4 regions of the Streptomyces sp. NPDC058470 genome follow, and region 1 is predicted to be linked to each of the others. Evidence: riboswitches for the same ligand, from Rfam matches in the RefSeq annotation. Region 1 holds a riboswitch; each other region holds the start of a gene.
What was found. A riboswitch is a leader RNA that binds a small molecule or an ion and turns the genes downstream of it on or off. The one in region 1 is predicted to bind cobalamin.

Region 1 (5,392 bases):
GACATACGGACAGGGGTTCCGCTTACCTGACCTCGTCGCCTAGATTGCCTGCGCGTTACACAGGTGATCAGCGAGGGGACGGAGCCGCCATATGTCAGATGCGCCTGAAGTGAAGCCACCGGTGGTGACACCGGTCCGGGTGGTGATCGGTCTCTGCCTGCTCGCGCCGTTCGTGGCGATGCTGTGGGTCGGTTCGTACGCCAAGACCGACCCGGCCTTCATCGGAATCCCGTTCTTCTACTGGTACCAGATGCTCTGGGTGTTCATCTCGGCCGCCCTCACCATGACCGCGTACAAGCTGTGGCAGCGTGACCAGCGCGCCCGTAAGAGGGGTGCCGGAGCATGAACGACGGCGTGAACGGCGTCGCACTCGCCGTCTTCATCTTCTTCTTCCTGGCCGTCACGGTCATGGGCTTCCTGGCCGCACGCTGGCGCAGGGCAGCCGACGAAAGCCTCGACGAATGGGGCCTGGGCGGCCGGTCGTTCGGCACCTGGGTCACCTGGTTCCTGCTGGGCGGCGACCTCTACACGGCGTACACCTTCGTCGCCGTACCGGCCGCGATCTACGCGGCGGGCGCGGCCGGCTTCTTCGCCGTGCCGTACACGATCCTCGTCTACCCGCTGATCTTCACCTTCCTCCCCCGCCTCTGGTCGGTCTCGCACAAGCACGGCTACGTGACGACCTCGGACTTCGTACGCGGCCGCTTCGGCTCAAAGGGCCTGTCCCTGGCCGTAGCCGTGACCGGCATCCTCGCCACGATGCCGTACATCGCACTCCAACTGGTCGGCATCCAGGCGGTCCTGGACGTCATGGGCGTAGGAGGCGGCGACGACACCAACTGGTTCGTCAAGGACCTCCCCCTCCTGATCGCCTTCGGCGTGCTGGCGGCGTACACCTACTCCTCGGGCCTCCGGGCCCCCGCCATGATCGCGTTCGTGAAGGACACCCTGATCTACATCGTGATCGCGGTGGCCATCATTTACATCCCGATCAAGCTGGGCGGTTTCGACGAGATCTTCAAGGCGGCGAACGACAAGTACACGGCAGCAGGCGCGGGCGGGACCGTCCCGGCCGAGGCCGGCCAGTGGACGTACGCCACCCTCGCCCTCGGCTCGGCGCTGGCCCTGTTCATGTACCCGCACTCGATCACGGCGACGCTCTCCTCCCGCAGCCGCGAGGTGATCCGTCGCAACACCACGATCCTCCCTCTGTACTCCCTCATGCTGGGCCTCCTGGCCCTGCTCGGCTTCATGGCGATCGCGGCCGGGGTGAAGGTGGAGAACGCCCAGCTGGCGATCCCCCAGCTCTTCGAGAACATGTTCCCGGACTGGTTCGCGGGCGTGGCCTTCGCGGCGATCGGCATCGGCGCCCTGGTCCCCGCCGCCATCATGTCCATCGCGGCAGCGAACCTCTTCACCCGGAACATCTACAAGGACTTCATCAAGCCGGACGCCACTCCCGCGCAGGAGATGAAGATCTCCAAGCTGGTCTCCCTCCTCGTGAAGGTCGGCGCCCTCGTCTTCGTCCTCACCATGGACAAGACGGTCGCCATCAACTTTCAGCTCCTTGGCGGCATCTGGATCCTGCAGACCTTCCCGGCCCTGGTCGGCGGCCTCTTCACCCGCTGGTTCCACCGCTGGGCCCTCCTCGCGGGCTGGGCCGTCGGCATGCTCTACGGCACCCTCGCCGCGTACGGCGTGGCCTCCCCCACGCAGAAGCACTTCGGCGGCAGCTCCAAGGAGATCCCCGGCATCGGTGAGATCGGCTACATCGGCCTGACGGCATTCGTCCTGAACGTCGTGGTGACCGTGATCCTCACCTTCGCCCTCCGCGCCTTCAACGCCCCCGACGGCATCGACGAGACAAGCCCCGAGGACTACACGGCAGACGCCGGCGACAAGGGCGTACAGGTGGAACTCCCGCCGGCGACGGCGGGAACAACGCACTAACCACCGGCGGGGGGCGGAGAGGGAGATCTTCTTCGCCCCCTCCGCCCCTACCCGTCCCGTACCTGGGGGCTGCGCCCCCAGACCCCCGCTATCGGCCTGAACGGCCTCGTCCTCAAACGCCGGACGGGCTAAAAGATGCCCCCTCCCCGGCAGAAGGGGACGTGCCGGAACGTCCGCCCGCAGCGGCTGGCGCGTCAACGCCGCCCCCCTCATGGCCGACCGATTCCGCGCCTGACCGAGGACGGATGCTCCGGTACGGCCCCGACCCACGACGAACCCCCGGCAGCCAACCACCCGACACAACATGTGGGGGTGCCACCGCTACCCGACACAAGATGTATGCTCATGCTCGCTGTCGCCGCAGGGGAATCCGGTGCAAATCCGGAACTGTCCCGCAACGGTGTACTTATGCGCGTTCGTTCGCGTATGGAGTCAAGTCCGAGGACCTGCCGACAGTGCGCCCCGGCCAGCCGGCCCGGGTGACATGACGTCCGGGCCTCGCGGAATGGGCCGGTGGACGCGGCGCATCGCTGCCCAAGAGCGTGCGCTCGTGTGCCCCGCCACCCTCCCCAAGGCCCCGTGCCCAGCGAGGGAGAGCCCCACGTGACCATCGCGCCAGTCGACCCGGCCTCAGCGACTACGCAGCAGGCCCCGGTGGAGACGGACGGCCCCGGTACCGCACTGCTGCGGACCCTGACCGACCTCACCGCCGACCTCTCCGGCGCCGACCCCGGCCGGGTCGCCGCCGCCGCGCTGCGCGGCCGCTCCGCACGGGGGGCCTCCGAAATCGCTGCGGAGCTGCGCGAACTGGCCACCGAGGCCGCGGCGGGCCTGATCTCCGAGGACCCCGTCTACTCCAGGCTGGCCGCCCGGCTCCTGACGGTCAGTATCGCGGCGGAAGCCGCCTCTCAGGGCGTGCGGACCTTCTCCGACTCGGTCACCGTCGGCCATCGCGAGGGCCTCATCGCCGACCGCACAGCGGACTTCGTACGCCTGCACACCGCCCGCCTGGACGCACTGATCGACACTGAAGGCGACGACCGCTTCGGCTACTTCGGCCTGCGCACGCTGCACAGCCGCTACCTCCTGCGCCACCCGATCACCCGCAAGGTCGTCGAGACGCCCCAGCACTTCATGCTCCGCGTGGCGTCGGGCCTCGCAGAGGACGACACGACCCGCGCCCTCGACGAGGTCGCGGCCCTCTACCGCCTCATGAGCCGCCTCGACTACCTCCCCTCTTCCCCCACCCTCTTCAACTCCGGTACGCGCCACCCCCAGATGTCGTCCTGCTACCTCCTCGACTCCCCGCTGGACGAGCTGGACTCCATCTACGACCGCTACCACCAGGTCGCGCGCCTCTCCAAGCACGCGGGCGGCATCGGCCTGTCGTACTCCCGTATCCGCTCACGCGGTTCACTGATCCGCGGCACGAACGGGCACTCCAACGGCATCGTCCCGTTCCTGAAGACCCTCGACGCCTCGGTCGCCGCGGTGAACCAGGGCGGCCGGCGCAAGGGCGCGGCCGCGGTCTACCTGGAGACCTGGCACTCCGACATCGAGGAGTTCCTGGAGCTGCGCGACAACACCGGTGAGGACGCCCGCCGTACGCACAACCTGAACCTGGCGCACTGGATCCCGGACGAGTTCATGCGCCGGGTGAACGAGAACGCCCGCTGGTCCCTCTTCTCCCCGTCCGACGTGCCCGAACTGGTCGACCTGTGGGGCGACGAGTTCGACGCGGCGTACCGCAAGGCGGAAGAAGCGGGGCTCGCCAAGAAGACCATTCCCGCCCGTGACCTCTACGGCCGCATGATGCGCACCCTCGCGCAGACCGGCAACGGCTGGATGACCTTCAAGGACGCCGCCAACCGCACCGCCAACCAGACGGCGGAGCCGGGCCACACCGTCCACTCCTCGAACCTCTGCACGGAGATCCTGGAGGTCACGGACGACGGCGAGACGGCGGTCTGCAACCTGGGCTCGGTGAACCTGGGCGCGTTCGTCGACACGACGGCCGGTGACATCGACTGGGAGCGTCTGGACGAGACCGTCCGCACCGCGGTCACCTTCCTGGACCGCGTGGTCGACATCAACTTCTACCCGACCGAGCAGGCGGGCCGCTCCAACGCCAGGTGGCGCCCGGTCGGCCTCGGCGCGATGGGCCTCCAGGACGTCTTCTTCAAGCTGCGGCTGCCCTTCGACTCGCCGGAGGCCAAGGCGCTCTCCACCCGTATCGCCGAGCGCGTCATGCTCGCCGCGTACGAGGCCTCCGCGGACCTCGCCGAGCGCAACGGCCCGCTCCCCGCGTGGGAGAAGACCCGTACGGCCCGTGGCGTCCTGCACCCGGACCACTACGACACCGAACTCACCTGGCCCGAGCGCTGGACGACCCTGCGGGAACGTATCGCCAAGACCGGTATGCGCAACTCGCTCCTCCTCGCGATCGCGCCCACCGCCACCATCGCCTCCATCGCGGGCGTCTACGAGTGCATCGAGCCGCAGGTGTCGAACCTGTTCAAGCGCGAGACGCTCTCCGGCGAGTTCCTCCAGGTCAACTCCTACCTGGTGGCTGAGCTGAAGAAGCTCGGCGTGTGGGACGCGCAGACGAGGGAGGCGCTGCGCGAGTCCAACGGCTCGGTGCAGGGCTTCACCTGGGTTCCCCAGGACGTCCGCGACCTGTACCGCACGGCGTGGGAGATCCCGCAGCGCGGCCTGATCGACATGGCCGCGGCCCGCACCCCGTTCCTCGACCAGGCGCAGTCCCTGAACCTCTTCCTGGAGACGCCGACCATCGGCAAGCTCTCCTCGATGTACGCGTACGCCTGGAAGTCGGGCCTGAAGACGACGTACTACCTGCGCTCCCGCCCGGCGACCCGCATCGCCCGCGCGGCACAGGCGCAGGCGCAGCCCGAGAAGACCATCCCCGTGCAGGCGACCCCCGACGAGGACGCCGTCGCCTGCTCCCTCGAAAACCCCGATTCCTGCGAGGCCTGCCAGTGAGTACCCCCCAGAAGAACCTTCTCGACCCGGGCTTCGAACTCACCCTCCGCCCCATGCGCTACCCCGACTTCTACGAGCGCTACCGGGACGCCATCAAGAACACCTGGAGTGTCGAGGAGGTCGACCTCCACTCGGACGTCGCCGATCTCGCGAAGCTGTCGGAGGGCGAGCAGCACATGATCGGCCGTCTGGTCGCGTTCTTCGCGACGGGCGACTCGATCGTGGCGAACAACCTGGTGCTGACCCTCTACAAGCACATCAACTCCCCCGAGGCGCGGCTGTACTTGAGCCGCCAGCTCTTCGAGGAAGCGGTGCACGTCCAGTTCTACTTGACGCTGCTGGACACCTACCTGCCCGACCCGGACGACCGCACGGCCGCCTTCGACGCGGTGGAGAACATCCCCTCCATCCGCGAGAAGGCCGAGTTCTGCTTCAAGTGGAT
Region 2 (5,392 bases), on a different contig from region 1:
GACTCAGCAGATCGAGAAGTTGCGGCGGCTGCGGGCGGAGCGCGACGAGCGGGTCTGCCAGGACTCGCTGGAGGCGTTGACGCGGGCGGCCGGGGGCGAGGACAACCTGCTGGAGCTGGCGGTGAACGCGGCGCGCGCCATGGCCACCGTCGGGGAGATCTCCGACGCCCTGGAGAAGGTGTACGGGCGGCACGCGGGACAGATCCGTACGATCTCCGGTGTGTACCGCAACGAAGCCGGCGAGTCCCCGTCCGTGGACCGCACGCGCACGCTCGTGGACGCCTTCGCGGAGGCCGAGGGGCGCCGCCCGCGCATCCTGGTCGCCAAGATGGGCCAGGACGGTCATGACCGCGGCCAGAAGGTGATCGCCACCGCCTTCGCCGACCTCGGCTTCGACGTGGATGTCGGCCCGCTGTTCCAGACCCCGGGCGAGGTGGCCCGCCAGGCCGTCGAGGCGGACGTGCACATCGTCGGGGTGTCCTCGCTGGCCGCGGGCCATCTCACCCTCGTACCGGCGCTGCGGGAGGAGCTGGCGGCGGAGGGCCGCGAGGACATCATGATCGTCGTGGGCGGGGTGATCCCTCCGCAGGACGTGCCGACCCTGCTGGAGATGGGTGCGGCCGCCGTGTTCCCGCCCGGGACGGTGATCCCGGACGCCGCGTACGACCTCGTCCAGCGGCTCTCGGCCGATCTCGGGCACGACCTGTGATCGAGCTCGACACCTACGTCAAGGGCGTACTCGACGGGAAGCGCGCGCTCGTCGCGCGCGCCGTCACCCTCGTCGAGTCCACCCGGCCCCAACACCGGGCGCTCGCCCAGGAGTTGCTGACCGAGCTGCTGCCGCACAGCGGCCGGGCGCGGCGGATCGGCGTCAGCGGCGTACCGGGCGTGGGCAAGTCGACGTTCATCGACGCCTTCGGCACGATGCTGACCGCGCTCGGCCACCGGGTGGCGGTGCTGGCGGTGGACCCGTCCTCCAGCCGTACGGGCGGTTCGATCCTGGGCGACAAGACGAGGATGGAACGCCTGGCCGTCGACCCGGCGGCCTTCATCCGGCCCTCCCCCACCGCCGGCACGCTGGGTGGGGTCGCCAAGGCGACGCGTGAGTCGATCGTGGTGATGGAAGCCGCGGGCTACGACGTGGTGCTGGTGGAGACGGTCGGTGTCGGTCAGTCCGAGACGGCCGTGGCGAACATGGTCGACTCCTTCCTCCTGCTGACCCTCGCCCGCACCGGCGACCAGCTCCAGGGCATCAAGAAGGGCGTCCTCGAACTGGCCGACGTGATCGCCGTCAACAAGGCGGACGGACCGCACGAACGCGACGCGCAGGCAGCCGCACGGGAGTTGGCGGGCGCGCTCCGGCTCATGCACGGCAGGGACGCGGCCTGGACGCCGCCCGTACTGAGCTGCAGCGCCCGCGAGTCGGCCGGCCTGGACACCGTCTGGGACCGCCTGGAACAGCACCGCACGCTCCTCGACTCGTCCGGCCGGCTCGCCGCCAAACGCCGTGACCAGCAGGTCGACTGGACCTGGACGATGGTCCGCGACGAACTCCTGGGCCGTCTGCATGCCGATCCGGCCGTACGAGCCCTCGCACCTGCCCTCGAACAGCGGGTCAGGGACGGCGAGTTGACGGCCACACTCGCCGCCGAGCGCATTCTCAGGACCTTCGGCGGCAAGGACTAGCGGCTGCCGGATTCCCGTTGCCTCAGACGTCGGGCTCCCGGCGGCGACGTAACAAGGCCGCTATCGCGCAGCGCAGACAGTCATCGCCCTCGAGGGCTGTCTCTGTCTCCGGGTGGGCGGTACGCGAGAGGGCCCCCGGATGGTTCCGTGGGCCCTGGCTCGCGTGGCGGGTCATCTCAGTGGGGAGCGGCGACCGGTCGTCCCGCCGTGGCCGTCGCAGGCTTGGGATGGAGCAACCGCTCGGCCAGTTCGCCGAACACCAGCCCGAAGCCACCCCACAGGGTGATCTGTATGGCCAGCGCCGAGACGCGGAAGCGCCACAGCACGGTGGCCGGGAAGTCGGCCGGCACCTCGTTGATGACGGGCAGGAACGCGTACGCCAGTCCGATCGCGACGGCGAAGGCGGCCACCGCCGAGACGGTGGCATACCAGGTGCCCACCTTCGGGGCGAGCCGCTTGCCCAGAATGGTGGCGGCGATGGCGAGGAGCACGCTGAGCACCATCATCAGCAGGTACAGGGTGGTCCGCTTGCCGATGGTGTCGCCGTTGCCGACCGCGGGCGGGTTGGCCGGGTATTTGAGGAACGGCACGACGTACACGGCGAGCAGCGCGCTCCCCGACAGGAGCAGCGCCGTCGCCCGCGCACCGAAACGGCCCACGCGGCCGAGCGCGAAGCAGAAGGCGAGGGCGGCGATGCCGCCGAAGGCGACCCCGTAGATCAGCACACCGGTGGCGAGGCCTGCGGTGGACTGGAGGCTGCGGGAGACGAGTTCGACCTCGTGCTCGTGGCCCGAGGCATGGGCTTCCTCGAAGCTGATCGCGCTGTCGACGCTCGGCTCACCGAGGAAGTAGGCGACGATCAGGGCGAGCACGCCGGCACCGAGGCCGGCGAGCATGCCCCGCACGAGAAGGTTTCTCACTGTTGCGGAGTTCATGAGGTGCGCGGCGTCCTTCGTCAGTGGCAGGGGAAGCCGAGGAGATGGCGGGCGTCGTGCACCCACTCGTGGACTTCCTCGCCGGAGACGACGGAGGTGGCGCCCTGCTCAGCGCCGACGAAGTACAACAGGACCAGCATCAGGATGCCGAAGAAGACCGCCCAGGGGGCGATGTCCTTGAGCGGCAACTTGGCCGGTATGACGGGGATGGTGGTTGTCGGCTGGGCGACATGCTGCGCCATGGCAGGGCCTCCTCTGGGAGTTCGCGTCCCATCTCGGTGGTGCAGTGGACGACGGCCACGGGTCTGACTTGGGAAGCACCCCAAGGGCGTCCTCTTCACAGTGGCGCGACCGTGCCGGATTCTCACCAGCTTCCGTCTCGCCGTCGTCGATATCGGACCGACGGTACCGTGTGTCGCGTGCATGGCCAAGACCGCGTCACCTGGCGTGATCTTCCTCTCCTGCCTGGTGACGCGGCCGGTGCGACCCGTGGGTCACCGGTGACGGAACTCTTGCGCCCGCTGACAACGAGAGCGTCCATGCCCACTTCGCGACCGCCGACCCGAAGGTCAGGCCTTGTCCGTCTCCAGATGGCGCTGTTGCATGCGCGCGATGACGCGCTCCCGTCCCAGGCTCTTGGCCTCGCGGAGCTTGCCTTCCGCGGCGAGCAACGGAATCCAGAACAACCAGCCCCACAGGCTGTATTCGACCACTCCGCTCCACACCAGCGTCTTGTTCAGACCGAACGACAGGACGAACGTCAGCACATACGCGGCGACCCGATGGGCGAGCAGCAGGCGCAGCGGTGCGTTTCGGGGCCCCTGCAGGAGCTCGACCGCCGCGGCCAGTTCGGCGGCCCGGAGGTCTTCTCCGTCACCCTCGCCGGACTCCCCGCGGGCGGCTCGCCGCAGCGCCTCGGTGACCAGCACGCTCTGTTCCGCGACGGCTTCCTGATGAGCCTGCCCCTGAACGGCACTTGACTTCACGTCGTCCCAGTAACCGCGGCCGGCCCAGCCGGTCGCGGCATCGACGCGCTCGCGTTCGGGCGAGCCGGGCGGCGCCAACTCCTCGACCCTGGCCTGCAAGGGCACCGCACGGGCTGCACGCCCCGAGTAGGCGAAGGCGTCGGCGCGAAGGCACAACTCCAGATACGACACCAGGAGCCCGAGATCGTCCGGCGCGAGCGCGAGGCCCTGGCGATACGCGGCCTCGGCCTCGGCGTCGTGGTCGTCCTCGTCCTCCGCGGCGTGCGCCTGCCCGAGCCAGCGGAAGAGAACGGGATCCGGCCCGCACTCCTCGAGCCCCGCCTCCGCAGTTGTCCTCACAGCGGCGAATCCACCCACCGCGAAAAGCTCCGAGCACCGCTCTGCGTACTGCTGCCGTTCCACGTCGTACCGCTGCCGTTCCACGTTCCCACCCCAGTCGTCCGAACATGCACCTTCCGTAGTGATCAGTACCGTTGTCAATATCGGCTTGATCACGATGCGCAGGTCAGCGACGTACGGCGTGGATGTTCGCGAGCTACGACGAGCTGAGGGTGGGGCCCATGCCGCGCAGTTGCTGGATGGTTCCGCCGAGCTTCGCGCGGAACGGCTCGAGCATCTCCTCGGGCGCGGTGACGACCCAGCGCGAGCCGACGAGGTACTTGCCCCCGTACATGCTGGCGGTGTTCAGCCACGTCAGCTTGTACTTCTCCTCGGGAAAGGTCGTGATGGCGTAGTCCGCGTTCTCGGTGTGACAGACACCCACGCGCAGTTCATCTGCGTCGGTGCGGATCTGCACCTTGCACCCGGTCAGGTTGGCGATCACCTCGACCTTGGCCGGCGCCACGACCGCGGCCGAGGGGGCGGCGATCTCCGCCTGCCCACGATCCGCCGCGGCGTCGTCCTCGCCGCTGCCGCAGGCCGTGGCCAGCGGCAGAAAGGCCAGGCTTGCGGCGAGTGCGGCGCCACGTGCCAGGTTGCGTCCGGTGCGTCCTCGCGCTTGCTGCCGGTGCACGTCGCCTCTCCGTCTCGGGACCGCTCCCGCCCGCCCACAGGTGCGGACAGACGCATTCGACGAGGGGTACGGACGCAGACCGCCGACCGTTCAGCGCGGCCCGGGCTCCGAGCGAAGGTGCCCATGAGCGGCGCGCTCAGCCCCAAGGACCGGAATGCCCCACACGAAAAGGGCCCCCACAGGCTCTCGCCTGCGAAGACCCTCCGCACCGTCGGGACGACAGGATTTGAACCTGCGACCCCTTGACCCCCAGTCAAGTGCGCTACCAAGCTGCGCCACGTCCCGATGCGTTCGACCCACGGTGACCCGCGTGATCGTGCGAACAGAACTTTACCCCACCCCAGGGGCTGCTCCGTTAATTGCGCAAGCGCGCGACAATCAGGGTATGAGCGGGGCATCTGAGGTTCGGCAGGGCGGCGGGCGGGACCGGGACCCGGACGGGCGGGCGCGGAACGCCCGGCCGCGTGACGGACTGGGGCGGCCGTTGCCGTACGGCGCGGCCGGTGTGGAACGGCAGCCGGAGGGCCTCGTACGCAGCCCCGAGGAGACCGTCGCCGAGGCACAGGCGCTGCTGGACGGCGGAAGACCGTTCCACGCGCACGAGGTCTTCGAGGATGCCTGGAAGGCGGGCCCCGAGGAGGAGCGTGCGCTGTGGCGGGGGCTCGCCCAGCTCGCCGTGGGGCTCACTCACGCGGCAAGGGGCAACACGACGGGCGGGGCGCGGCTGCTGCGGCGCGGGGCCGGGGCGGTGGAGGAGTGGGCTTCGGGGACCG
Region 3 (5,392 bases), on a different contig from region 1:
GTACGGAGGAGGCGGTCAGCCAGACCTGGCACATCCATTCCAGCTGGGCGGTGCGGTCGTAGGCCTGGCCGAGGGACGTGCCGTAGGCGATCGTGCCGTGGTTCTGGAGGAGGCAGGCCGTGCGGTGGGTGAGGGCCTGGCGCATGTTCTCGGCCAACTCTGGGGTGCCGTAGGTCGCATAGGGGGCAACACGGACCGGGCCGCCCAGGTCGCCCGCCATGTAGTGGATCAGGGGGAGTTCGGGGACGAGCGTCGAGACGGCCGTCGCGTGCGGGGCGTGGGTGTGGACGACGGCGCGTGCGTCGGTGGTGCGGTAGACGGCGAGGTGCATGGGCAGTTCACTAGTCGGAAGGAGCGAACCGCGCACCTGCCGCCCGTCGAGGTCGACCCCCACGGCGTCGCCGGGCGTCAGCCTGTCGTAGGGCACCCCCGTCGGTGTGACCAGGACGGTGTCCCCGACGCGTACCGAGACGTTGCCCGAGGTACCGACGACCAGCCCCTCGGCCACCGTGCGCCGCGCCGTGGCGACGAGCTCGTCCCACGCCCGCTCCTCCGCGCCCCGGGCGTCCGGAGCGTGCCGCTCACGCGCCACCTGCGCGCCCTCCCGTCCGCCCCGATCGCCCCGTGCGTCCCGCCGCTGCTCAGCCATGCCGCGATCCTGCCAGGCCCCGGAGTCAACACGGCGGCGGCGAGGGCACTTTAGGGCGGAATCCCTTCGTCCGTAAGATCGCATAGGGGCATACATCGCCCCCTGAGGGCAATTGGCCGGAGATCGACGAGTTTTCGATGATCTTCCAGTAGCCTCTGGGGGTTTTGTCACGCACGTCGCCATTCCGGGGGAAATATGGCCCGTGGTAACAGACCGTCCCGCCATCGCGCCCGCGTCGTCGCGGCCACCGTCACAGCACTCACCGTCGGGGGGACCGCTCTCGCCGAGGTTCCGGCCTCCGCGGCCGGCAAGCCCAAGGGGCACGACGTCTCCTCGCACCAGAAGAACGTCGACTGGCAGAGCGCCAAGGCGAAGAGCGCACAGTTCGTCTACGTCAAGGCGACCGAGTCCCACACCTACCGCAACCCGTACTTCAGCCAGCAGTACAACGGGGCACGCAACGCGGGCATCATCCGCGGCGCCTACCACTTCGCCCTGCCGAACAAGTCGTCCGGCACCGCCCAGGCCGCACATTTCGTGCGCAACGGCGGTGCGTGGCGGGCGGACGGCTGGACGCTGCCGCCCGCGCTCGACATCGAGTACAACCCGTACGGCACGAACAAGTGCTACGGCCTGACCAAAGCCAGGATGGTGAGCTGGATCAAGGCCTTCAGTGACGAGGTCAAGCGGCAGACCGGACGCCGTCCGGTGATCTACACGACCACGCACTGGTGGAACACCTGCACCGGCAGCAGCAGCGCCTTCGGCGCGAACCACTCCTTGTGGCTCGCGCGCTACGACTCGGCGACCGCGGGCACCCTGCCGGCCGGCTGGTCCTTCTGGACCTTCTGGCAGTACGACAACAGCGGCAGCCTGCCGGGCGACCAGAATCTCTTCAACGGATCCACGACCCAGCTCAAGAAGCTCGCGAAGGGCTAGGCCGACAGGACCTAGTGGAACTATCGGAACCCAGCATTCCGCCTGTGTTCGAGACATCGGACCGGGCCAGAGCCGCCCCTCCAGCACAATTGGAGGAGCGCTCGCCGTAGAGACACTCGAAAGCCCGCCCAAGTTCATCTTCCGTTCACCCAGGTTGCCTACGGTCCTCGTGCCACTGACGTCAAAGAGAAGCCTGGGTAAATGGAACACATCACGCTCCTCCTCGGAATCGTGATCGTTACCGCTCTCGTGTTCGATTTCACGAACGGTTTCCACGACACCGCCAATGCGATGGCTACGACCATTTCGACCGGTGCTCTCAGACCCAAGACGGCGGTGGCCATGTCCGCCGTGCTGAATCTCGTCGGTGCGTTCCTCTCCGTGGAGGTCGCCAAGACGATCTCCGGCGGGATCATCAACGAAGAGGGCATCCGCACCGAAGTGATCTTCGCGGCGCTCGTCGGCGCCATCCTCTGGAATCTGCTGACCTGGCTTCTGGGTCTGCCCTCCAGTTCCTCCCACGCACTCTTCGGCGGCCTCATCGGCGCCGCGGTCATGTCGGCCGGCTGGTCGTCGGTGAACGGCTCGACCGTCGTCACCAAGGTGCTGCTTCCCGCGATCGCCGCGCCCGTCGTGGCCGGACTCGCCGCGATGCTGGCCACCCGGCTGACGTACAGGATCGGCAGCCGCGCCGACGAGAAGGCGACGGCCAAGGGCTACCGCGCCGGGCAGATCGCCTCGGCGGGCCTCGTCTCGCTGGCCCACGGCACGAACGACGCGCAGAAGACGATGGGCATCATCACCCTCGCGCTGGTCACCGGCGGTGTGATCGCGCCGGACTCGAACCCACCCACCTGGGTCATCGTCTCGGCCGGTATGGCCATCGCGCTCGGCACCTACCTGGGCGGCTGGCGCATCATCCGCACGATGGGCAAGGGCCTCACCGACCTCGCGCCGCCGCAGGGCTTCGCCGCCCAGACCAGCGCGGCCACGGTCATCCTGGCCTCCTCCCACCTGGGCTTCTCGCTCTCCACCACGCAGTCCTGCTCCGGCGCCGTGATGGGCTCCGGTCTCGGCCGCAAGGGCGGTGTCGTCCGCTGGTCGACCGCGCGCCGCATGTTCATCGCCTGGGGCCTCACGCTCCCGGCGGCCGGCCTGGTCGGCGCGGGCGCGGAGTTCCTCACCAAGCAGGGCACCTGGGGCATCGTCCTGACGGGCGCACTCCTGGTGGCCGGCGCGGGCACCATCTGGAAGCTGTCACGCCGCCAGCCGGTGACCATCGACAACGTCAACGAGGTCACCGCCGAGCCCTCGGGCGTCGTCACCGTGGCGATCGCCGCGGTCACCCCGCCGCCCGCGGGTCCGCTCACCGGCGAGCTGACCGGCGAACTGAAGGCCACCATCCCGTCCCCGGACGCGGAGCCCACCTCTCCGGCCACGGTGTAAGGAACGAACAGCATGCACATCGACTGGGCAGCCCTCGGCTCCGTCTTCGGAGTCAGCCTCGTGACCACCGTGGCCCTCGTCGGCCTCTTCACCCTGGGCATCGTCGGCCTCTCCAGGCGCGAGTCGGCCTCGGCACAGGGCGGCTCCGCCGCTCTCGCGGTCACCGGCGCGTACGCCTGCTTCGCCGCCTGCGCGGCGGCGGTGGCGTACGGGATCTATCTGATCGTCGCCTGACGGCCATTCCGGGACCGAACCGCACAAGCAAGGCATCGCCTCGGGTGGGGCGTGGGATGTGTCAACGTCCCACGCCCCACCCGTATGTGGGCCTTCGCACACTCTCCCTCCGCAGGTCAACAGCAAGTTGACGGGTCTTCCAACGCCGTGGTGGACTGCCGGAGCCAAGTACGACGGCACGAGAGGAAGCCGGTGCGAATCCGGCGCGGTCCCGCCACTGTCACCGGGGAAGGTAGTCCCCGGAAGCCAGGAACTCCCACCGTCGGTCTCTTCGAACCAGGGCGTGGACACCCTGAGTGAGGACATATCGCCATGCGCGGCTGCCCAGGTGCCTTGCGAACGACGGTTGTGCCCGACCTGACGGTCGGCTGAACCGGTGCGTGCCGATCGCGTCTTCGCGTACGGCGCCGCCGCCGGCCTCCTCGGTGATCTACTGCTCGGCGATCCCCGCCACGGGCATCCGGTCGCCGCGTTCGGGCGGGCCGCGGGAGCCGTGGAGCAGGTGCTGTGGCGGGACGACCGCGGGTGGGGCGCGCTGCACACGGCCGTGTGTGCGGGCGGTGCCACCGTGCTCGCGGCGCTCGCGAGTCATTCCGTACGGGGATCACGTACCGCCTCCCTCGCGCTGACCGCCGCCGCCACTTGGGCCGTCGTCGGGGGGACCTCGCTCGGCCGAGAGGCCCGGGCGATCGGCAGCGCGCTGGAAGCCGGCGATGTCGAGCTGGCCCGGGAGCGGCTGCCGCATCTGTGCGGGCGGGATCCGCAGGCGCTCGACGCGGACGGGATCGCGCGGGCCGTCGTCGAGTCCGTCGCCGAGAACACCTCCGACGCCGTGGTGGGGGCCCTCGTGTGGGGGGCCGTTGGTGGTGTGCCCGGGCTTGTCGGGTTTCGGGCCGTGAACACGCTCGACGCCATGGTCGGGCACAAGTCAGCCAAGTACCGGCGCTACGGCTGGGCCTCCGCGCGGCTCGACGATGTCGCGGGCTGGCCGGGGGCGCGGCTCACCGCTGCCCTCGCCGGCGCTGCCGGAGGCGATCCGCGGGGCGCCGTACGCGCGTGGCGGGTGGACGCCTGCAAGCATCCGAGCCCGAACGCCGGGCCGGTGGAGGCCTCGTTCGCGGGGGCGCTCGGGGTACGGCTGGGCGGGACCCTCGCGTACGGCGGACGGGTCGAGCACCGGCCCGTTCTGAACGGCGGGGGGCGCGCCGTCGCGGTCGGTGACATCGAGCGGGCCGTACGGCTGTCGCGGCGCGTGAGCTGGCTCGCGCTGGGTGTGTGTGCTGCCGGACGGCTCCTCATGAAGGGGCGTGCCTCGTGAGCGGCGGGCTGCTGGTCGCCGGGACCACCTCCGACGCGGGCAAGAGTGTCGTGACCGCCGGGATCTGCCGGTGGCTGGTGCGGCAGGGCGTCAAGGTGGCGCCCTTCAAGGCACAGAACATGTCGCTGAACTCGTTCGTGACGCGGGAGGGCGCCGAGATCGGGCGGGCCCAGGCGATGCAGGCGCAGGCCGCGCGCGTGGAGCCGACCGCGCTCATGAATCCCGTACTGCTGAAGCCGGGGAGTGACCGGAGCAGTCAGGTCGTGCTCATGGGGAAGCCCGTGGGTGAGATGAGTGCGCGCGGCTACCACGGCGGGCGGCAGGAGGCGCTGCTAGGGACCGTGCTGGAGTGCCTCGCCGAGTTGCGGGGCACGTATGACGCGGTGATCTGCGAGGGGGCGGGGAGTCCTGCCGAGATCAATCTGCGGCGGACGGACATCGTGAACATGGGGATCGCGCGGAACGCGCGACTGCCCGTGCTGGTCGTGGGCGACATCGATCGTGGGGGCGTCTTCGCGTCCTTCTTCGGGACCGTCGCGCTGCTGTCGCGCGAGGACCAGGAGCTCGTCGCCGGGTTCCTGGTGAACAAGTTCCGCGGGGATGTCTCCCTGCTGGAGCCGGGGCTCGACATGCTCCACGGGCTCACCGGGCGGCGCAGTTACGGCGTGCTGCCCTTCCGGCACGGCCTCGGGATCGACGAGGAGGACGGGATGGCGGTCTCGCTGAGGGGGGCAGTGCGGGAGTCCGTGGTCGTCGCGCCCGTCGGCGAGGACGTGCTGCGCGTCGCCGTCTGCGCGGTCCCCCTG
Region 4 (5,392 bases), on a different contig from region 1:
GGGAGCCGGAGCACTCCCTCTCGGCCGTCCCCGGCGGAGTCAGGATCCTGTGAGCTCGGCGCGGACCGTCCGGGCCGCCGCGACCAGGTTCTCCAGGGAGGCGCGGGTCTCGGGCCAGCCGCGGGTCTTCAGGCCGCAGTCGGGGTTGACCCACAGCCGCTCGGCGGGGATGGCCTCAAGTCCCTTGCGCAGCAGGGCCGCTGCCTCGTCCGCGCCCGGTACGCGCGGGGAGTGGATGTCGTAGACGCCAGGTCCGGCTTCGCGGGGGTAGCCGTGTCCGGCCAGTTCGCGGGCGACCTGCATGTGTGAGCGGGCGGCTTCCAGGCTGATGACGTCGGCGTCGAGGTCGTCGATGGCCTGGACGATGTCGCCGAACTCGGCGTAGCACATGTGGGTGTGGATCTGTGTGTCCGGACGCACACTGCTGGTGCTGAGCCGGAACGCCTCGGTGGCCCACGCCAGGTAGGCCGGGCGGTCGGCCGCTCGCAGCGGGAGCGTCTCGCGCAGCGCGGGCTCGTCGACCTGGATGACCGAAGTGGCCGCCGCTTCAAGGTCGTTGACCTCGTCGCGCAGGGCGAGGGCGACCTGGCGGGCGGTGGCGCCGAGCGGCTGGTCGTCGCGGACGAAGGACCAGGCGAGCATGGTGACCGGCCCGGTGAGCATGCCCTTGACCGGCTTCTCGGTCAGGGACTGGGCGTACGTCGTCCAGCGCACCGTCATCGGCTCGGGGCGGGAGATGTCGCCGGCCAGGATCGGCGGGCGGACGTAGCGGGTGCCGTACGACTGGACCCAGCCGTGCTGCGTGGCGAGGTAGCCGGTGAGCTGTTCGGCGAAGTACTGGACCATGTCGTTGCGTTCGGGTTCGCCGTGCACCAGGACGTCCAGGCCAATCTTCTCCTGGAAGGAGATCACCTCGCCGATCTCGGCCCTGATCCGCTCCTCGTACCCGGCGCTGTCGATCCGCCGCGCGCGCAGGTCGGCCCGCGCGGTGCGCAGTTCGGCGGTCTGCGGGAAGGAGCCGATGGTGGTGGTCGGCAGCAGGGGCAGGCCGAGGTGGGCGCGCTGGGCGGTGGCCCGCTCGGGGTACGGCTGGCTGCGGCGGGCGTCGGCCTCCGTGACGGCGGCGGCGCGGGCCCGTACGGCGGGGTCGCGGGTGATCGGCGAGCGGGCGCGGGCGGCCAGGGCGGCCCGGTTGGCGGCCAGTTCCGCGGTGATGGCGTCGGTCCCGAGGGTGAGGCCCTTGGCGAGGGTGACGATCTCGGCGGTCTTCTGCCGGGCGAAGGCGAGCCAGCCCAGGATCTGCGGGTCGATGTCACGCTCGGCGGCGGCGTCGAGCGGGACGTGGAGCAGCGAACAGGAGGCGGTCACGTCGACCTGACCGGCCAGGCCCAGCAGGGTGCCCAGCGTGGCGAGTGACTTCTCCAGGTTGTTGACCCAGATGTTGCGTCCGTTGACCACCCCGGCGACCAGGCGCTTGCCCCGCAGACCGCCCACGGCGGCGAGCGCGTCCAGGTTGGCGGCGGCCGCGTCGGTGAAGTCGAGGGCGAGCCCGTCGACGGGAGCCTTGGCGAGCACGGTCAGGGCGTCGCCGAGCCGGTCGAAGTACGAGGCGACCAGCAGCTTCGGTCGGTCGGTGAGCCCTCCCAGATCGCGGTAGGCGCGTTCGGCGGCGTTCAGCTCGGCCGGCGTACGGTCCTGGACGAGGGCGGGTTCGTCGAGCTGTACCCAGGTGGCGCCCGCGGCTCGCAGGTCGGCGAGGGCCTCGGCGTACACGGGCAGCAGCCGGTCGAGGAGGGTGAGCGGGTCGAAGTCCGCGGCCACGCCGGGCGCGGGCTTGGCGAGCAGGAGATAGGTGACGGGGCCCAGCAGGACCGGGCGGGCGGTCAGGCCCAGGGAGAGGGCTTCGCGGAGCTCGTCGACTTGCTTGGTGGAGTCGGTGGTGAAGACGGTGTCGGGACCCAGCTCGGGCACCAGGTAGTGGTAGTTGGTGTCGAACCACTTCGTCATCTCCAGCGGCGCCACGTCCTGCGTGCCGCGCGCCATGGCGAAGTAGCCGTCCAGGGCGTCGGTCACGACGGCGGTCCGGTGGCGTTCGGGGATCGCACCGACCATGACCGTGGTGTCCAGGACGTGGTCGTAGTACGAGAAGTCGCCGGTCGGTACCTCGTGGACGCCGGCCCCCGCCAGCTGCTGCCAGTTGGTCCGGCGCAGGTCGGCGGCGGTGGCACGTAGGGCGTCGGCGATGACGCGGCCCTTCCAGTAACCCTCGATCGCCTTCTTGAGCTCCCGGTTCGGGCCCTGGCGGGGGTAGCCGTACACGGTGGCCTGTGCTGCCGCGGCTGCGGTCCTGGTGGTCACGGAAATCTCCTTCGCGAGATGAATCCCTGAGATCCCGGAGACGGGACGAGAGCGCGAAGGGGTGACACACCGAACGCGACGATCCTCGCGCGGAAAGGCACGATCGTCCGTCTGGATATGTACGCCGACCCGCCCACGAGGTCACCGGGATGTCCGCGCACGATGGGTCACGCACGGGCAGCGGGCAGGTCTTCGGACTTGTGGGCGCGTCCTCCGAAGGGCGGACACCTACTGGCCGTCGCTTCCCAGTCCCTCTCGGGTCCAGTGCGTATGACGGCGGTCGTTCCCACTCACCGCTGCGGGGCAGTCCCGGAGTTCCACCGGGTTCCCTCTTACGACGCCTCCCGCCTGGCGGACGGGGCGAACCAGCTGCACAGACCAGCCTAAAGGGCTTCGGGCGACCGCGGGGACAACGCCCACATGCCGGATGGTGGGACGAGACATGCCGTCCCTGCGATCCGAGTCGGGACCGGGCGGCCGCCTCGCCGCGGGTTTTGCCTGACGTTGGTTGCGGGAGTCGGCCATTGGCGCTCCTATTGTCGCCGTTCGCCGCACGTATCGCCGAGTTTCACACAGGGGCCATGAGGCCCTTCCTTGTCGTTCGGTGCTCTTGCAACACTCCAATCGCACATGTTCCAGCAGCAGCCCGGCCACCCGGTCATCCCGCAGTTCCGTCGTTCGGTGGTTCGGTAGTTCCGTTGTTTCCGTCAGGACAAGAGGTCACCCAACCCATGCCTCAAGTGAATCGGCGCCGCTTCCTCCAGGTCACCGGCGGCACCGCGGCGCTCACCGCGCTGTCCAACAGCATCGAGCGGGCCGCGGCGCTGCCCGCGCACCAAGGCTCCGGCACGATCGACGATGTGGAGCACATCGTCGTCCTGATGCAGGAGAACCGTTCGTTCGACCACTACTTCGGCTCGCTCAGGGGTGTCCGCGGCTTCGGCGACCCCCGTCCGGCCACGACCTCGGGTGGCAGGTCGGTCTGGCACCAGTCGGACGGCGCCAAGGACGTGCTCCCCTTCCGGCCCGACGCCGACGACCTGGGCCTGCAGTTCATCCAGGACCTCCCGCACGACTGGAATGACGGACACGCCGCCTTCAACAAGGGCAAGTGCGACAAGTGGGTGCCCAGTAAGTCGTCGACGACGATGGCGTACCTGACGCGCGAGGACATTCCCTTCCACTACGCACTGGCCGACGCGTTCACCATCTGCGATGCCTACCACTGCTCGTTCATCGGGTCCACCGACCCGAACCGCTACTACATGTGGACGGGCTACACCGGCAACGACGGCACCGGCGGCGGCCCGGTCCTCGGCAACGACGAGGTCGGCTACGACTGGACGACGTACCCCGAGCGCCTCGAAGCTGCCGGCGTCTCCTGGAAGATCTACCAGGACATCGGCGACGGCCTGGACGCGAACGGCTCCTGGGGCTGGATACCCGACGCCTACCGCGGCAACTACGGCGACAACTCGCTGCTGTACTTCAACAAGTACCGCAACGCCAAGCCCGGCGACCCGCTCTACGACAAGGCGCGCACCGGCACCGACGCCCGCAAGGGTGAGGGCTTCTTCGACCAGCTCAAGGCCGACGTACAGGGTAAGAAGCTGCCGAAGATCTCCTGGATCGTCGCGCCCGAGGCCTTCACCGAGCACCCCAACTGGCCCGCGAACTACGGAGCCTGGTACATCTCCCAGGTCCTGGACGTGCTCACCTCCGACCCCGAGGTGTGGGGAAGGACAGCGCTGTTCGTCACGTACGACGAGAACGACGGCTTCTTCGACCACCTCGTACCGCCATTCCCGCCGCAGTCCGCCGCGCAGGGCAAGTCCACCGTCGACGTCGCGCCGGACCTCTTCGCGGGCGACGCGAGCCACACGGCGGGCCCCTACGGGCTGGGCCAGCGGGTGCCGATGCTCGTCGTCTCGCCCTGGAGCAAGGGCGGTTACGTCTGCTCCGAGACGCTCGACCACACCTCCATCATCCGGTTCATGGAGCGCCGCTTCGGAGTGCACGAGCCCAACATCTCGCCCTGGCGGCGGGCGATCAGCGGCGACCTCAGCTCGGCCTTCGACTTCGCCCACAAGAACGCGTCGCCGGTCACGCTGCCGGACACCGACGGCTACGAACCGCCGGACAACGACCACCACCCCGACTACGTGCCGACCCCGCCCGCGAACCCCGTCCTGCCCAAGCAGGAGCCCGGCTCGCGGCCGGCCCGCCCGCTCAAGTACGAGCCCGCGGTGGACGGTTCGGCGGACGCGGCGGCCGGCAAGTACACGCTCACCTTCGGCTCGGGCGCCGAGGCCGGCGCCGTCTTCCTCGTCACGTCCGGCAACCGCACCGACGGCCCCTGGACCTACACGACCGGGGCCGGCAAGAAGGTCGACGACAGCTGGAACTCGGCGTACTCGAACGGTTCGTACGACCTGACGGTGCACGGCCCCAACGGCTTCCTGCGCACCTTCGGGGGCCCGGGCAAGAAGGCCGGACCCGAGGTCACCGCACGACACGTCGGCGACAACGTCGAGCTGACCCTCACCAACAAGGGCCCCGGAACGGTCAACCTGAAGGTGAGCAACGGCTACGGCGGCCGACCGAAGTCGTTCAAGGTGCGGTCGGGCGCGAGTGTGCAGCGCACGTTCGACCTGTGGGCGAGCAAGCGCTGGTACGACCTGACCGTCGTCTCCGACGCGGATGCGAGCTTCCTGCGCAGGTTCGCCGGACATGTGGAGAACGGGCGGCCGGGCGTGAGCGACCCGGCGATCGTGACCGACTGAGGGGAACGGGCGGTCACGGCCCCTCCGTGACCGCCCGTTCCATGGCGGTTCTACAGCGCGGTGAGATGCCCCGCGTTCGGTTGCTGCGGCAGCAACGAGGGTTCGTACGCCGCCGACTGGGGCTCAAGGGCCAGCACCGCGGCGACCGGATGGTCGTCGACCGGCAGCGGGGGCCGTGGCGTCGAGCGGGACAGCGTCACCACACCCCAGGCCGCGATGCCCGCTCCCACGAGGGCCAGCAGCACACCCGC

Region 2: linked by a shared signal. The riboswitch ahead of ACFWP7_RS19870 (CbtB domain-containing protein) and the one ahead of ACFWP7_RS18720 (ribonucleoside-diphosphate reductase subunit alpha) in region 1 are both predicted to bind cobalamin.
Region 3: linked by a shared signal. The riboswitch ahead of ACFWP7_RS25505 (cobalamin biosynthesis protein) and the one ahead of ACFWP7_RS18720 (ribonucleoside-diphosphate reductase subunit alpha) in region 1 are both predicted to bind cobalamin.
Region 4: linked by a shared signal. The riboswitch ahead of metE (5-methyltetrahydropteroyltriglutamate--homocysteine S-methyltransferase) and the one ahead of ACFWP7_RS18720 (ribonucleoside-diphosphate reductase subunit alpha) in region 1 are both predicted to bind cobalamin.

The regions. Positions count from the first base shown of each region.
Region 1 is NZ_JBHXMF010000023.1:42,258-47,649, forward strand. It holds gene ACFWP7_RS18710 (DUF3311 domain-containing protein) at 92-346, shown strand; gene mctP (monocarboxylate uptake permease MctP) at 343-1,950, shown strand; cobalamin riboswitch at 2,273-2,419, shown strand; gene ACFWP7_RS18720 (ribonucleoside-diphosphate reductase subunit alpha) at 2,554-4,950, shown strand; gene ACFWP7_RS18725 (ribonucleotide-diphosphate reductase subunit beta) at 5,004-5,392, shown strand, end outside.
Region 2 is NZ_JBHXMF010000025.1:58,693-64,084, reverse strand. It holds gene scpA (methylmalonyl-CoA mutase) at 1-709, shown strand, start outside; gene meaB (methylmalonyl Co-A mutase-associated GTPase MeaB) at 706-1,686, shown strand; gene ACFWP7_RS19875 (CbtA family protein) at 1,863-2,621, opposite strand; gene ACFWP7_RS19870 (CbtB domain-containing protein) at 2,642-2,863, opposite strand; cobalamin riboswitch at 2,899-3,040, opposite strand; gene ACFWP7_RS19865 (hypothetical protein) at 3,191-4,030, opposite strand; gene ACFWP7_RS19860 (hypothetical protein) at 4,143-4,619, opposite strand; tRNA gene ACFWP7_RS19855 (tRNA-Pro) at 4,831-4,904, opposite strand; gene ACFWP7_RS19850 (DUF309 domain-containing protein) at 5,005-5,392, shown strand, end outside.
Region 3 is NZ_JBHXMF010000036.1:56,396-61,787, forward strand. It holds gene ACFWP7_RS25485 (class II aldolase/adducin family protein) at 1-649, opposite strand, end outside; gene ACFWP7_RS25490 (lysozyme) at 845-1,588, shown strand; gene ACFWP7_RS25495 (anion permease) at 1,790-3,034, shown strand; gene ACFWP7_RS25500 (hypothetical protein) at 3,047-3,268, shown strand; cobalamin riboswitch at 3,403-3,544, shown strand; gene ACFWP7_RS25505 (cobalamin biosynthesis protein) at 3,645-4,586, shown strand; gene ACFWP7_RS25510 (cobyric acid synthase) at 4,583-5,392, shown strand, end outside.
Region 4 is NZ_JBHXMF010000072.1:9,283-14,674, reverse strand. It holds gene metE (5-methyltetrahydropteroyltriglutamate--homocysteine S-methyltransferase) at 40-2,358, opposite strand; cobalamin riboswitch at 2,524-2,743, opposite strand; gene ACFWP7_RS36745 (phosphocholine-specific phospholipase C) at 3,090-5,141, shown strand; gene ACFWP7_RS36740 (DMT family transporter) at 5,192-5,392, opposite strand, start outside.